One region of the Geobacillus zalihae genome, then DNA from elsewhere that is predicted to be linked to it. Evidence: predicted binding sites of a transcription regulator. Region 1 holds the regulator's gene; the other holds the start of a gene.
What was found. Region 1 encodes Rex, which represses fermentation and respiration genes when NADH is low (regulators of the CRP and FNR family bind a similar motif). Its sites were predicted from a motif close to TTGTGAAATATTTCACAA; they were not measured.
Positions count from the first base shown of each region.

Region 1 (7,604 bases):
TTTCCTCTTTTTCTTGCTCGTATGTCGTTTTGGCAGAATCACTTGCCGTTTCTGTCGGGCGGACGTTCAGGAGCGCCAATTCGCGCATTTCTTCTTTTTTGGCGATGTAGTAATCATAGTCGCCTAAGTATTCCGTTAGGCCTCCGCTGGAAAGTTCAAACACCTTTGTTGCGATTCGGTTGATGAAATAGCGGTCGTGGGAAACGAACAAAATCGTTCCCGGGTAGTCGATGAGCGCTTGCTCGAGCACTTCTTTGCTGTCAAGGTCGAGATGGTTTGTCGGTTCGTCCAAAAGAAGGACATTTGCTTTTTGCAGCATCAGCTTGGCGAGCGAAAGGCGTGCTTTCTCCCCGCCGCTTAAAGCGGAGACCGGTTTTAAAACGTCATCGCCGGAAAACAGGAAGTTGCCGAGCACGGTGCGAATTTCTTTTTCCGTCTTTTCGGGGTAGGCGTCCCACAGCTCGTCAAGCACCCGTTTGTTCGATGACAAATCAGCTTGGTCTTGATCGTAATAGCCGATTTGGACGTTTGCGCCGTAGCGGAGCTCTCCTGTTTGGATAGGGAGTTTTCGGGCGATCGCCTTCAGCAATGTCGACTTGCCGATGCCGTTCGGCCCGACTAGGGCGACGCTTTCGCCGCGCGTGATGCGGAAGCTGATTTGGCGGATGATGGGTGCACCGTCGTCATAGCCAACGGCTATGTCTTCAGCGGTGAGCACTTCATAGCCGCTCGGTCGATCGATCGAGAACGAAAAGGAGGCTGATTTTTCATCGCCGACAGGCCGTTCGAGCCGTTCTATTTTTTCCAGTTGCTTTCGCCGGCTTTGCGCCCGTTTGGCCGTCGAGGCACGTGCGATGTTGCGCTGGATGAAGTCTTGGAGTCGGGCGATTTCTTCTTGCTGTTTCTCGTACCGTCTTAACTCTTGTTCGTATTGCTCGGCCCGCAACTCCAAATAGCGGCTGTAGTTGCCGGCATAGTGTTTGAGCGTGGCATTCGACAGTTCGTATACGTCGGTGACGATTTTGTCTAAAAAGTAGCGGTCGTGGGAAACAACCAGGACGGCACCGGGATAGGCTTGCAAGTACTGCTCCAGCCAGGCAAGCGTCTCAAGATCCAAATGGTTCGTCGGCTCGTCCAAAATCAATAAATCCGGCTTGGACAACAGCAATTTCCCAAGGGCAAGCCGCGTCCGCTGTCCGCCGCTTAACGACGAGACCGGCGTAGTTTTATAATCATATGAGGAAAACTGCAGCCCGTGCAAAACGGAGCGGATGTCGGCTTCGTATTGGTAGCCGCCTTGTTCTTTGTATTGTTCTTGCAGCTCGTCATACATTTTCAGCGTTTTTTCATAGCGAGCGGGATCGGCGAGTACGTCCGGGTCGCCGAGTTGCATGCTGAGTTCGGCGAGCTGTTTTTCGAGTCCTAGAAGCGGGGTGAATACCTCAAGCATTTCGTCCCAAATGGAACGCGGCGAGTCGAGCCCGCTGTTTTGCGCCAAATAGCCGATTTTGATATGGTTTGGTTTGATGATTTTGCCGCTGTCGAAAGAGAGTTCACCGGCGATGATTTTCAACAATGTCGATTTTCCCGCTCCGTTGCGGCCGACAAGGGCGATTCGGTCGCGGGACTGTATTTCTAGTTTTATATTCGATAAAATAAGGTCAGCGCCGAAATATTTCGTGAGCCCGTGCACTTGCAAAATGATCATGTCCGTCACCTCGCGAATAGTTTAACGCAAGTCGCGAAAACGGTCAAAGACGAATGATGAAAAATCGTGTATAGTGTATAAATGGAGGAGATTGTATTGTCATCGTTCACTCATTTCAATGAACAAGGGCGCGCGAAAATGGTTGATATTACGCACAAAGAAGATACTGTGCGAGTGGCTGTGGCGCAAACGAGCGTGACTGTCAGCCGGGAAATTTACGAAAAAATGACGAGCAATGCGATCGAGAAAGGGGATGTGCTCGCCGTCGCTCAAGTGGCGGGGGTGATGGCGGCGAAGAAGACAGCTGACCTTATTCCAATGTGTCACCCGCTTATGTTAAAGGGTGTGGACATTGCTTTTGCTTGGGAAAACGATGGAGAAGCGCATAAGCTCGTCATCACGGCAACGGTGAAAACGAAAGGGAGCACAGGAGTGGAAATGGAAGCGCTGACGGCCGCTTCGGTCTGTGCGTTGACAGTGTACGATATGTGCAAGGCGCTTGATAAAGGAATGGTCATCGGTCCGACGTATTTGGTCGAAAAAACGGGCGGGAAGTCTGGCCATTACCGACGGAAAACCGATTAGCTAGGGGATGAGATCATGAGCAACGAACAACCGAAAATTCCGCAGGCAACCGCCAAACGGCTGCCGCTTTACTATCGGTTTTTGAAAAACTTGCACGCTTCCGGCAAGCAACGCGTCTCCTCTGCCGAGTTGAGCGAGGCGGTGAAAGTCGATCCGGCGACGATCCGCCGTGATTTCTCCTATTTTGGCGCGCTTGGCAAAAAGGGATACGGGTATAATGTCAATTATTTGTTGTCGTTTTTCCGCCGGACGCTTGAAGAGGATGAGGTGACCGAAGTCGCCTTGTTTGGCGTCGGCAATTTAGGCACCGCCTTTTTAAACTATAATTTTTCGAAAAACAACAATACGAAAATCGTGATGGCGTTTGATGTCGATGAGCGGAAAGTAGGGACGACAGTCGGCGGGGTGCCGGTCTATCATCTCGATGAGTTGGAGGAGCGGCTTCACGAAAACATCCCGGTCGCCATTTTAACCGTGCCGGCCGCCGCGGCTCAAGCGCTGACCGACCGCCTTGTCGCGCAAGGAATTAAAGGCATTTTAAACTTTACTCCGGCGCGGTTGAACGTGCCGAACCATATTCGCGTCCATCATATCGATTTAGCCATTGAGCTGCAGTCGCTCGTCTATTTTTTGAAAAACTATCCATCGCCATCGTAAAAAGGAGAGAACAACACATGAAATATTTGTTGCTCGTTGCTGTGATTTTGTTGCTGTTTGGCACGAAAAAGCTGCCGGAGTTGGGGCGGTCGTTCGGCCAGTCGCTTCGCGAGTTTAAAGACGCCACAAAAGGGCTCGCTGATGACGAAGAAACGAAAACCGACCGATGACAAGGCAGGATGGGGAAACAATGAATGACAAAGAAATGTCGGTGTATGAGCATCTGGGTGAACTGCGAAAACGGCTCATCATCGTGCTCATCTTTTTTGCTGCGGCGCTTGTCGTTAGTTTCTTTTTTGTCGATGATGTCATTTTGTATTTGCAGCGAACGGCCGAGGCGAAGCATTTGACCATGAACGCCTTCCGCCTCACCGATCCGATTAAAGTGTATTTTCAGTTTGCCTTTGTCATCGCGGCTGTACTGTCGGCTCCGGTGCTGTTGTATCAAATTTGGGCGTTTGTCAGCCCCGGTCTGTATGAAAAAGAGCGGAAAGTGACGTTAAGCTATATCCCGGCGTCGATCGTTCTTTTTTTAGCAGGCGTCAGCTTCGCTTATTTCGTCTTGTTTCCGTTTGTCGTTCGATTTATGAGCCAGCTGGCTGACCAACTAGGGGTTCAACAAATGATCGGCATTAATGAATATTTTCAGTTTTTGCTTCAGCTCGTGCTGCCGTTTGGCATCGTGTTTCAGCTGCCGATCGTCGTGTTGTTTTTCACCCGCTTAGGGCTTATTACGCCGCAGCTTCTTGTTCGCATCCGCAAGTATGCGTATTTGGCGCTGCTTATTTTAGCGGCGGTCATTACGCCGCCGGATGTGCTGTCGCAAGTGATCGTCATGATTCCGCTCACCATTTTGTATGAAGGAAGCATTTGGGTGGCGCGCATCGGCTATCGGAAAGCGCAGCGAGCAGCCGAGGAGGAAGGCAATGAGTGAGGCGGGACGAAAAACATTGAGAGGAAAGCGAGCAAGGCCGGGCCAAACGAAGGGGCCGTCTCAAAAGCCGCAACACAGGACTTTGAGGCCGGCCTCTTGTTTTTTGTTTCCATTTTCACGATATGATCGCCGTCATGAGACTGATGTTCTGGTCCCTTCCCGTCCGAATCACGGGAAGGGGTCAGCGTTTTGAGGCGAAAAGAAGGCGAAGGGCGGTGCCGAAATCAAAGGCAGCGAGCGCCGCTAAAGCGATGGTGGAGACGTTCCAAACCGTTTCATGAGCACTTTCGATGGCCAAATACGTAAACATTGAGCCTAAGACGAAATACGGAAGCGAAAACAGCTGAGGGTTTCGCATCATAGCCAAACCCTCCAAACGGCGAGCGGCAGCTCGGACTGGCGCATCATGTTCTCAATCTCGTCGGCCAACAGCGTCTGCATGGCGACGACGAACGTATTCATGGCGACATGGGCGAAAATCGGCACGAAAATGCGTCCGGTTTTCGCGTATAAAAACGCGAATACCATCCCCATGGACGTGTACAAAAGCAAATGCTCCGGCTCCATATGGACAAGGGCAAACAAGAGCGAACTGACAAGCGCAGCAAGCCAAAAGTTGTATTTTTCATAAAGCGAGCCGAAAATGATTTTGCGGAAGATAATCTCCTCCAAAATCGGGCCGATGACGGAGGTGACGACGATAAGCAGCGGCGTCAGGCGGATGATATCGATGATTTGCCTTGTATTTTCCGACCCTGGTTTGATGCCGAGCAACCGCCATTCGATGTTGGCGGCGATGCTTTGCGCCGTGAGCGCCAAAAAGACGCCCAAGACCGCCCACATCCACGAGGAACCAAGCGGCAGCCGCCGCATCATTCGTTCGTTGCGGTCACCGCGGAGCAGCCATAGGATAATGACAAAAGCGAGCAGGAAACTAATGATCGCCCAATACCCGGAAGCCAGTTTGGCGGCTTCGAGGCGGCTTTCCGTTCCTTGGCCGACGCCGAGGGCGCGAAGAAGCGGCACGCCGACAAAGGCGGACAGCTGCATGACGATATACGTGATGATGACGTACCAGTGGTTGCGTTTCAAACCCTCTACCCCTTTTATTTCAAATTATATCCGTATTGTAGCACATGTATGGCGAAAATAGTAAGAAAACTGCATCCTCGCATCCCACCTCACCGCCGTAAAAAAATTAACCGGAGCCGTTTATCAGTCCGAGGAATGTGAAATAATGAAAATGAGCTCCGCGCGGATGGGGAGTAGAGGCAAAACAACCGGCTCCTTTTGCTCTTTCTTCTTTAGGAGAGAAAAACAGTTATTTTTTTGCATTTCCTACTTGCAAAACGGAAAGAAGTTCATTAATATTATAAGTGTGTTAGCACTCGATAGTGATGAGTGCTAATAAGAACGGCGAAAACTATCGTTAAGGAGGTCGTTTCCCGTGTTGAAGCCATTAGGCGATCGCATTGTCATTGAAGTCGTGGAAACAGAAGAAAAAACGGCTAGCGGCATTGTGCTGCCGGATACGGCGAAAGAAAAACCGCAAGAAGGCCGCGTTGTCGCTGTCGGTGCAGGCCGCGTGCTCGATAACGGCCAACGCATCGCGCCGGAAGTCGAAGTTGGCGACCGCATTATCTTCTCGAAATATGCGGGCACAGAAGTGAAATACGACGGCAAAGAATACTTAATTTTGCGCGAAAGCGATATTTTGGCTGTCATCCGCTAATATATGCGTTCATCACATAAACATTCCGAAAACATACTGGGTACTTAATCGGATACTTAACTTGTGGCACGCAGTCCAACAATTTCATAAGGAGGTAACGGGGTATGGCAAAACAAATCAAGTTCAGCGAAGAAGCGCGCCGTGCGATGTTGCGCGGGGTGGACAAACTTGCAGACGCAGTGAAAGTCACATTAGGTCCGAAAGGCCGCAACGTCGTATTGGAGAAAAAATTCGGTTCGCCGCTCATCACGAATGACGGGGTAACAATCGCGAAAGAAATCGAACTCGAAGACCCGTTTGAAAACATGGGCGCGAAATTGGTCGCTGAAGTCGCCAGCAAAACGAACGACATCGCTGGGGACGGTACAACAACCGCTACGGTATTGGCTCAAGCGATGATCCGCGAAGGCTTGAAAAACGTGGCTGCTGGTGCCAATCCGATGGGCATCCGCCGCGGGATTGAAAAAGCGGTTGCGGTTGCTGTTGAAGAATTAAAAGCCATCTCCAAACCGATCAAAGGGAAAGAGTCGATCGCCCAAGTGGCTGCGATTTCGGCTGCTGACGAAGAAGTCGGTCAATTGATCGCTGAAGCAATGGAACGCGTCGGCAACGATGGCGTCATCACGCTCGAAGAATCGAAAGGCTTCACGACGGAACTCGACGTTGTCGAAGGGATGCAATTCGACCGCGGTTACGTTTCGCCGTACATGATTACGGATACAGAAAAAATGGAAGCCGTTCTCGAAAATCCGTACATCTTGATTACGGACAAAAAAGTATCGAGCATCCAAGAACTGTTGCCTGTTCTTGAGCAAGTCGTGCAACAAGGCCGTCCGCTCTTGATCATCGCTGAAGATGTCGAAGGCGAAGCATTGGCAACGCTTGTTGTCAACAAACTGCGCGGCACGTTCAATGCGGTAGCTGTCAAAGCGCCTGGCTTCGGTGACCGCCGCAAAGCGATGCTCGAAGACATCGCGATTTTAACGGGCGGTGAAGTCATCTCCGAAGAGCTCGGCCGCGAACTGAAATCGACCACGATCGCTTCGCTCGGCCGTGCGTCGAAAGTTGTTGTTACGAAAGAAACGACGACGATCGTCGAAGGCGCTGGCGATTCGGATCGCATCAAAGCGCGCATCAACCAAATCCGTGCGCAGCTTGAAGAAACGACTTCGGAATTCGACCGCGAAAAACTGCAAGAACGCTTGGCGAAACTCGCTGGCGGCGTAGCGGTCATCAAAGTGGGCGCAGCGACAGAAACGGAATTGAAAGAACGCAAACTGCGCATCGAAGACGCGCTCAACTCGACTCGTGCGGCTGTTGAAGAAGGCATTGTCGCTGGCGGCGGTACGGCATTGATGAATGTCTACAGCAAAGTCGCGGCCATCGAAGCGGAAGGCGATGAAGCAACCGGCGTGAAAATCGTCTTGCGCGCAATCGAAGAACCGGTTCGTCAAATCGCGCAAAACGCTGGTCTGGAAGGCTCGATCATCGTTGAGCGCCTGAAAAACGAAAAACCGGGCATCGGCTTCAACGCGGCAACAGGTGAATGGGTCGACATGATCGAAGCTGGCATCGTGGACCCGACGAAAGTCACTCGTTCGGCGCTGCAAAACGCTGCCTCTGTCGCCGCCATGGTCTTGACGACAGAAGCGGTCGTTGCCGACAAACCGGAAGAAAACAAAGGCAACAACAACATGCCAGACATGGGCGGCATGATGTAATCTCGCCGCAAAAGCCTTGGAGCACCGGGGGAGTTCCCCGGTGTTCTTTTTCTTTTTGACTATATATGCCTCAGCCAGGTGTTCTTACAGCCGCTGATCGGGTGAAGGGCAGCTGTTGTTTCTCCCTCATATCGCTATTCTATTGCACCTTTTCCTCCGCTGTGCTAGTTATCGCACCTCAATGAAAAACGCATAAATCGCATCCCCTTTTTTCCAAGAGGCGTGAATGGCATAAATGTATGCCCCTTTCTTTTCCGGAAGAGTAAT
Region 1 is NZ_CP129217.1:253,532-261,135, forward strand. Features, by position in the region: gene QWV57_RS01385 (ABC-F family ATP-binding cassette domain-containing protein) at 1-1,708, opposite strand, end outside; gene moaC (cyclic pyranopterin monophosphate synthase MoaC) at 1,805-2,293, shown strand; gene QWV57_RS01395 (redox-sensing transcriptional repressor Rex) at 2,309-2,950, shown strand; gene tatA (twin-arginine translocase TatA/TatE family subunit) at 2,968-3,120, shown strand; gene tatC (twin-arginine translocase subunit TatC) at 3,141-3,884, shown strand; gene QWV57_RS01410 (YdiK family protein) at 4,066-4,245, opposite strand; gene QWV57_RS01415 (CPBP family intramembrane glutamic endopeptidase) at 4,242-4,976, opposite strand; gene groES (co-chaperone GroES) at 5,332-5,616, shown strand; gene groL (chaperonin GroEL) at 5,721-7,337, shown strand; gene QWV57_RS01430 (hypothetical protein) at 7,506-7,604, opposite strand, start outside.

Region 2 (7,604 bases), 480 kb from region 1:
GACCGCTGTCGCCGACGCCCCCGCCCGCTCGTGGCGGACGGAATCGACGCCTTCGGGCCGCGCGGGTTCGCCGCCATGGCCGTGATGCTTCACCGTCCCGACGCGCCATCCTTCCCGGACCGCGGCCGCCACCCATTTTTCCATCAACGTCGTCTTGCCGCTATGTTTATAGCCGACGACTTGCCAGACGTTCATTCGCTTGATCCCTCATCGTCATTCAAAAGCCACACGTCGACCTCATCGCCGGCCGCAAACCCCCGCGTTCCGCCCGGCAGCACCATTAAGGCGTTCGCAAAGGCAAGCGAGGTGACGATGTTCGACTTGTCCATGCCGACCGGCTTCACGACAAGCCGACCGTCAACCGCCTCGACCCGGCTGCGCACGAAGCGGGTGAACGGGTTCGGCTTCGGAAACTCGGCGCCAAGGGTGGCTTTCGCTTTTTTCAAATACGGCTTGGCCGAAAACAGCCGCGTGCGCACGACCGGGCGGACGAACAGCTCATACCCGACGTAGCACGCCGACGGGTTTCCGGATAGACCGAACAGCAGCTTGCCATCAATCTCGGCGACGGTCGTCACGCTCCCCGGGCGCATGGCGATTTTGTTAAACAACACGTTCGCTCCGAGCCGCTTGTAAATGGCGGGCAAATAATCGAAATCCCCGACCGAGACGCCGCCGGTCGTAATGAGCATGTCCACTTGATCGAGCGCCTGGCGCACAGCGTGAAAACACGCATCGAGGTCGTCGGCCAACTGGCCGAAATAAATCGGCTCGGCGCCGCTTTTGAACACCTGCGCCTCGATCATGTAGGCGTTGCTGTTGCGGATTTTTCCCGGCACAAGCGGTTCAGAGACGTCGAGCAGTTCGCTGCCGGTCGCAAAAATGCCAATCCGGGGCTTTTTCGCCACCTTCACTTCGGCGTAGCCGAACGTCGCCAAGAGCGCCGCCACCCCGGGATTGATGCGCGTCCCTTTTTCGATAAGCGGCTGCCCTTTTTTCGCGTCTTCCCCTTGAAATGAAATGTTGTCGCCAGGGCGGAACGAGCGCTTAATCGACATATACGTTTTTCCATCCCGCTCGTACTGTTTGGCGAGCTCGAGCATGACGACGGCATCGCACCCGTCGGGAATTTGCGCTCCGGTCATCAGGCGCACCGCTTGAAACGGGCCGACCGGCTGCTTCGCCACTTGCCCGGCGCCAATCGTTTCGATCACTTCAAACTCGACCGGATGGTCAAGTCCCGCTCCTTCCGAATCCGCGGCGCGAATGGCAAATCCGTCATACGGCGAGCGGTCAAACGGCGGCACGTCATGATCGGCGCGCAAATCTTCGGCCAAATAGCGGCCGTACGACTGGCGAAGCGGCACGATCTCCTCTTCTCCTCTCCCAGCGTAACGCATCACCCGGGTGATGGCTTCCGCTACGGGAATGGGGGTTCGTCTTTCGACCAACGGTGTTCTCCCCTTTCTTTCCCTCATTCACTTCACTAAGCCCATTTTATCGTTTTATCACAATGATTTCCAATCTTGCAGCTGCTTAATGGTTTTGTCCAATTTTTCATCAACGACGCTGGCATCATCAATATGTTGCAAAATCATCTTTTTCTTCCTCCCAGCGGCTTGCCTTGGCCAGCAGCCACATGCTGACTCCTCCTCTTTTTTCGGCCGTTCACATCTTCTATGCAGCACATTCACAATTTATAGGCTCTTCACCACAACATGTACTTGACAAGCAATACGGTTTCCTGCACAAAGATGTGCAAAAATCACTGATTTGTTGATTTTCCCTCACAAGCGTAAATAGAGTATGTTCAGAAAAAATCAAGTACCACTTTTGGTGAAGAGCCAATTTATATCGTCCGTTTTATTGTACAGGAAAGAAGGGAGCCACTGTTGTGATGTTCATCACATTTCCTTAGTTGTCCACTTTTTCGTTTGTGTGAGATGTGTCACAACGTTGGCGTCCAAAACAAGGTATGCTGAAGCTGTAACGATTTGGTGATGGAGGGATCCGAAATGGAACAGCAGTTTACCGAACAATCGTTGATTGGTGATATTGTCACGGTCTTTCCGAAAGCAGCGGATTTGTTTAAAGCGCGGCGGATTGATTTTTGTTGCGGCGGGCAGCGCCCGTTAAAAGAGGCCATCGAAGAGCGCGGACTGGACGGCGAAGCGCTCCTTCGCGAGCTGAACACCCTTTACGCGGAGGCGCAAAACAAGCCGTCCGGAAACTGGAGTGAAGCTCCGCTAGCCGACTTGGTCGAGCATATCATCAACACGCACCACCGCTATTTGAACGAGGAGCTGCCGCAGCTCAGCCCGTATGTCACGAAAGTGTTGCGCGTGCACGGCATGCATCACCCGCATCTTTCCCGGGTGCATAAACTGTTCCATGAGTTAAAAACGGAGCTTGAGCAACACTTGATTAAGGAGGAAACGGGCGCATTCCCACTCATTTTGCAATTCGCCGACAACCCGTCGCCGGAAAACCGGGAGGCGGTCGAGCAGGCCGTTCGCGAACTCGTCCATGAGCATGACGCCGCTGGCGATCTCATCAAAGACATTCGCGACATCACCAACGACTTCACCCCGCCGGAAGACGCATGCGGCACGTACCGGCTCGTCTACAGCCGGCTCGCGGCGCTTGAAGACGATTTGTTCACCCACATCCATTTGGAAAACAACATCCTCTTCCCGCGCGTGTTGGCGGCGGTGAAGAATTAAAGGAAGAAAGACGCCGATTCGCACTTCCGAAAACATAAACCAAAAACGGGATCGCTTCTTCTACGGAAAGAGCGCTCCCGTTTTTTTCACCCTCCAATATACGACATTTCAATTTTCGGCCGTTGTTTCGCCGTTTCGGCTGTCCGTTCTTCCGAATAGCGGTCCGTCCGCCGGTTCCAGACGGCTGTAATGAGCTCCTTCAGCTCCTCTTTCCCTGCCCCGGCGCGCAGTTTTTCTTTCAACGACACGCCTTTCGAGGCAAAGAGGCACGTATACAGCTTGCCATCGGCGGAAATGCGCGCCCTCGTGCAGCTCCGGCAAAACGTTTCCGTCACGGAGGCGATAAAGCCGACTTCCACCTCCGTGCCCACGTAGCGGTAGCGGCTCGCCACCTCGCCGAAGTACTCGTGTTCGACCGGCTCGAGCGGGTGCATGGCGTTGATTTGCTCGTACATCTCTTTTTTCGTCACGACATGGGAGTAATCCCAGCCGTTCGTCGTGCCGACATCCATGAATTCAATAAAGCGGAGCGGGATGCCCAAGTCTTTAAAGTAAGCCGCCATCGGCACGATTTGCGAGTCGTTCCATCCTTTTTTGACGACCATGTTCACTTTCACGCCGAGCCCCGCCGCCAGGGCGGCTTCGATGCCTTTTAACACCGGGGTGACGCCGACGCCAATGCCGTTCATTTTTCGGAAAATGTCATCATCCAACGCATCCAAACTGACGTTGACGCGCTTCAACCCGGCCGCTTTCAGCCGTTTCGCCCATTTCACCAAATGGATGCCGTTTGTCGTAAGGGCAACGTCCCGCAAGCCGGGAATCATGGACAGCCGCTCAATGAGCGCATCGAGGTCGCGCCGAAGCAGCGGCTCGCCGCCAGTCAGGCGGATTTTTTCAACGCCAAGCTCGACGAAACATTCCGCTAAAAGCGCCATTTCCTCAACCGTCAACAGCTGGTCTTCCGCCAAAAAGCGAAAATTCGGCCCGAACACTTCAGCGGGCATGCAGTAGACGCAGCGAAAATTGCATTGGTCGATGACCGACAGCCGCAAATCGCGCAACGGGCGGGACAGGCGGTCGGCGATCGTCACCCGGTCGCGCTCTTCCATGGCGCTCCCTCCTTTCCATGTCATGGGCCGCGTGATATTCCAACGGCCTTCTCCTTATCGCTGCCAACGGCCTAGTTTCGCCGCACAAGACAATAAACTAAACGACAATCCAATCGTGACCGCCACCCATGCCCACGCCAACTCCATCCGCCCCGACTCCATCGCCATATAGACGGCAGTCGGAATCGTCTGCGTTTTTCCCGGGATGTTTCCGGCAAACATGAGCGTTGCGCCGAACTCCCCGAGGCTTCTGGCAAACGACAGCACCGCTCCGGAGAATAACGCGTGTTTGGCCAGCGGCAGCGAAATATGCCAAAACACTTGGCGCTCGTTCGCCCCGTCGATGCGCGCCGCTCCTTCAATGGCGGGGTCGACGGCCTCCAGCCCCGCTTTGGCCGCCTGATACATGAGCGGAAACGACACGACAACCGCCGCGATCACCGCTGCGCCGGGCGTAAACAATATCGTTGTGTGAAACCACCTTTCCACCAGCTGTCCGATTAGGCTATGACGCCCAAACAAGACAACGAGCAAAAACCCGACGACCGACGGCGGCAATACAAGCGGCAGCATAAACACCGTCTCCACGATCGTCTTCCCGCGGAACCGGCGGCGCGCCATCCACCTCGCCGCCGCTGTTCCAAGGATTGCGACGATCACGCCGGCAAGAAGCGATATGTTTATCGATAACCAAACCGGTGACCAAAACTCTGCCATCGACGAACCTCTCTCTGTTCCGTCTCCCTTTTACCATACGAAAACAAACAGTAGAATGCTGTGATGCTATGCTACTCACATTGTAACATAGAAAAAGGAAAAACCAATTTAGAAAAAATTGTGACGCCTCTCAGAGAAAGTCGCAACCGGTGATTTTTTTCACTCTCTCTCGCTGTGATGATTTTTACAATAGAAATAGCTGAATGAATGGAGGTGCTATCGATGGAAGCTGCAGTGAATGAATATTTTCCCCATTTACGTTCTTTGTTGCAATCGTCGAAAAAAGTGATTCCACTTTGCAAGCACTCCTTTTTGTTCCAAGAAGGGATGCCGGCCAATGAGCTGTATTTGATCCTTTCCGGCAAAGTGCAAGTGAGCAAAATTTGTCCGGACGGAAAAGAAATGTGCTTCCGCATTTGCGGAAGCGGGGAAATCGTTGGTGAATTGACGCTGTTTACGAACGATGCACGCTACTTGTTGACGGCCAAGGTAATAGAGCCAGGCGAAGCGGCAGTCATAAACAAAGAGGAACTGGAACAGCAGCTGCTGATCAATCCGCCCCTTACCCTTGAATATATGCGCTGGATCAGCAAGCATGCCCGGCGGACGCAGACGAAGTTTCGCGACTTAATTATGAACGGCAAAAAAGGGGCGCTTTACTCGACGCTCATTCGCCTTTGCAACAGTTATGGCGTCCCGCTTGAGGACGGAAGCATTTTTATTGATGTCACATTGAAAAACCAAGATTTAGCCAACTTTTGCGGCACGACGCGCGAAAGCGTCAATCGGATGCTCAACGCCTTAAAACAGGAAGGGATTATCTCGATGAAGCGGGGGAAAATTACGGTTCATGATTTAAACTATTTGAAAGCGGAAATCCAATGTGAAGATTGCCCGGCGGATATTTGCTGCATTGAGTGAGCAAAACGCCAAGGACAACAAAACGGATCGAGCCGTCTCAGGACACTGATGAAAAAAGCGCCCGGCCGGCCGTTGTTCTCGGCACGCCGGACGCTCTTTTTTTCTTGTCGGTTGTGATGCGAATCACTTCTGTTTCTTTTCACTGCCGTATAATGCGTTTTCCCTTTGTCAATTTCAATGTCAGTGATTTGCGCCGTCATTTCGACGCGGACATCATGCAGACCGATCCGCTCCATTTTCAACGGCACCGGTGCTTGGTTCACTCCTTTATGCGCCGCTAACATGTTCGCAGCAGACTGTTGCGTAGTTGCCGCTGTTCCGTTTTTATTTTCCGCCTTTGCCTCTCCTCCTCCCCCGTTGCTGCATGCGGCCAGAAGCGAAGCGGCTAACGCGACGGACAATAACGAAGACATCCTTTGTTTCATCGTTCTCCCCCCTTAGATGATTTGATTTACACCTTTAACGTACGGCATTTTCACTTCTTCCCTGGTGATTTGTATCACCAACAGACAGCCATGTTTGAATGATTTGTGAAATAATGAGCAATATATTTTAATCATGTAACAATAGTGAAACGCATACTCACATTGAATAACAGAAAAACACGCCCAAATAAAAAAAGAGGCTAAAAGCGAACAAGCTTTCAGCCTCTCTATACGGTATTCCATTCAAGAAGCGAACCGCTTCGCCGGTTCGCCGGCTTTTTTGCCAAATACGAGCCGGTTCAGCAAGAAGCAAATAAGGGTAAACAAGCTAAGGAGCAGAAAACCGAGCACGTACGAACCTGTTGCATCTTTCATGATCCCCATGACAATCGGCGGAAAAAAGCCGCCAAGTCCGCCCCAGGCCCCGACAAGGCCGGTGACGGCGCCCGTTTCGGCTGGGAACAGCTGCGGCACGAGTTTGAACACCGCACCGTTGCCCAGCCCAGACATCACGGCCACAAACAAACAAGCCGCTGTCATCACCCAAATATTTTCCATTCCAAACGCGATCACCAACGCGCCGATTGTCATTCCAGCGTAGACGAACGTCAACACCCGTTCAGCGCCGATTTTATCGCCAAGATAGCCGCCGACTGGCCGCGCAAGCGTAGCGAGTACAGTAAACCCAGCCGCGCGCATCCCAGCATCCACCGGCGTCAACCCATACAAGTCAACGAGCAGCGACGGCAAGTAAATGCCAAAAGCGACAAACGCCCCGAACGTAACGAAGTAAAAGAGCGACAACGTCCACGTATGTTTATATTTCAATACCGACAGCGATTCACGCACCGTTTTTTGTTGTTTCGGTTTCGGCATATCCGGTGTGAAAAACCAAACGAGAACGAGCATGACGACAACCGGAATGATCATCCCCCAAAAAGCCCAAGGCACACCAAACGCTGCGGCAATCGATGGAACGGAAAACGCAGCAACCGCCGTGCCGAAGTTGCCCATCGCGTTAATCCCAAGCGCCGTCCCTTGCTTTTCCGGCGGAGTCAAGCGGGAAACGAACGTCACCGAAATGGCGAACGACGTTCCGGCCATGCCGATGAAAAACGCCCAAAACAGAAGCATCGCATACGAATCTGCAAACCCTGCGCCAACAAGCGGAATGACAAGAAACAAGAGCAGCAGCGAAAACAGTCTGCGCCCGCCGATCTGGTCCGTCCAAATGCCAAGCGGCAAACGCATGATCGAGCCAAGCAGCACCGGAATGGCGACCAAAATGCTTTTTTGCGTCGATGTCAGCCCGTACATTTGTTGAAACGTACTCGCAAGCGGCGAAAACACGGCCCACACAGCGAATGAAAACATCATGGCGAACGTCGTAATCGGCAGCAGCGCCTTTTGTTTATTCATGAAAAGCCCCTCCCAAACTTTCAAAATTTGTGACGTTGTTTGTACTTCCATCATACGCAGGAGAAGGAAACGGATTTGTGAGGTTGATCACATTCTTGCCTGTTGTCACCATTTTGCCACAAGCGTTGTCACGGTTTTGTCACATCCAAAAAAAGAAAAAGCCCGTCCCCAAAAGGAACGGACACGATTTGGCAGAACGTTTTTCACATACGAACGATAAGAAACGCTGTTGGGCGCACACATCTCTTCCGCCCCGTCTACGGCAAACAACTTGTTTTCTCACCCAC
Region 2 is NZ_CP129217.1:738,199-745,802, reverse strand. Features, by position in the region: gene mobB (molybdopterin-guanine dinucleotide biosynthesis protein B) at 1-195, opposite strand, end outside; gene QWV57_RS03840 (molybdopterin molybdotransferase MoeA) at 192-1,451, opposite strand; gene ric (iron-sulfur cluster repair di-iron protein) at 2,016-2,723, shown strand; gene moaA (GTP 3',8-cyclase MoaA) at 2,810-3,835, opposite strand; gene modB (molybdate ABC transporter permease subunit) at 3,890-4,552, opposite strand; gene QWV57_RS03820 (Crp/Fnr family transcriptional regulator) at 4,775-5,473, shown strand; gene QWV57_RS03815 (hypothetical protein) at 5,413-5,898, opposite strand; gene QWV57_RS03810 (MFS transporter) at 6,142-7,317, opposite strand; gene QWV57_RS03805 (ABC transporter permease) at 7,597-7,604, opposite strand, start outside.
Region 2: ric (iron-sulfur cluster repair di-iron protein) is a predicted target of Rex. The motif match lies at 1,937-1,954, and genes of this name have one in related genera.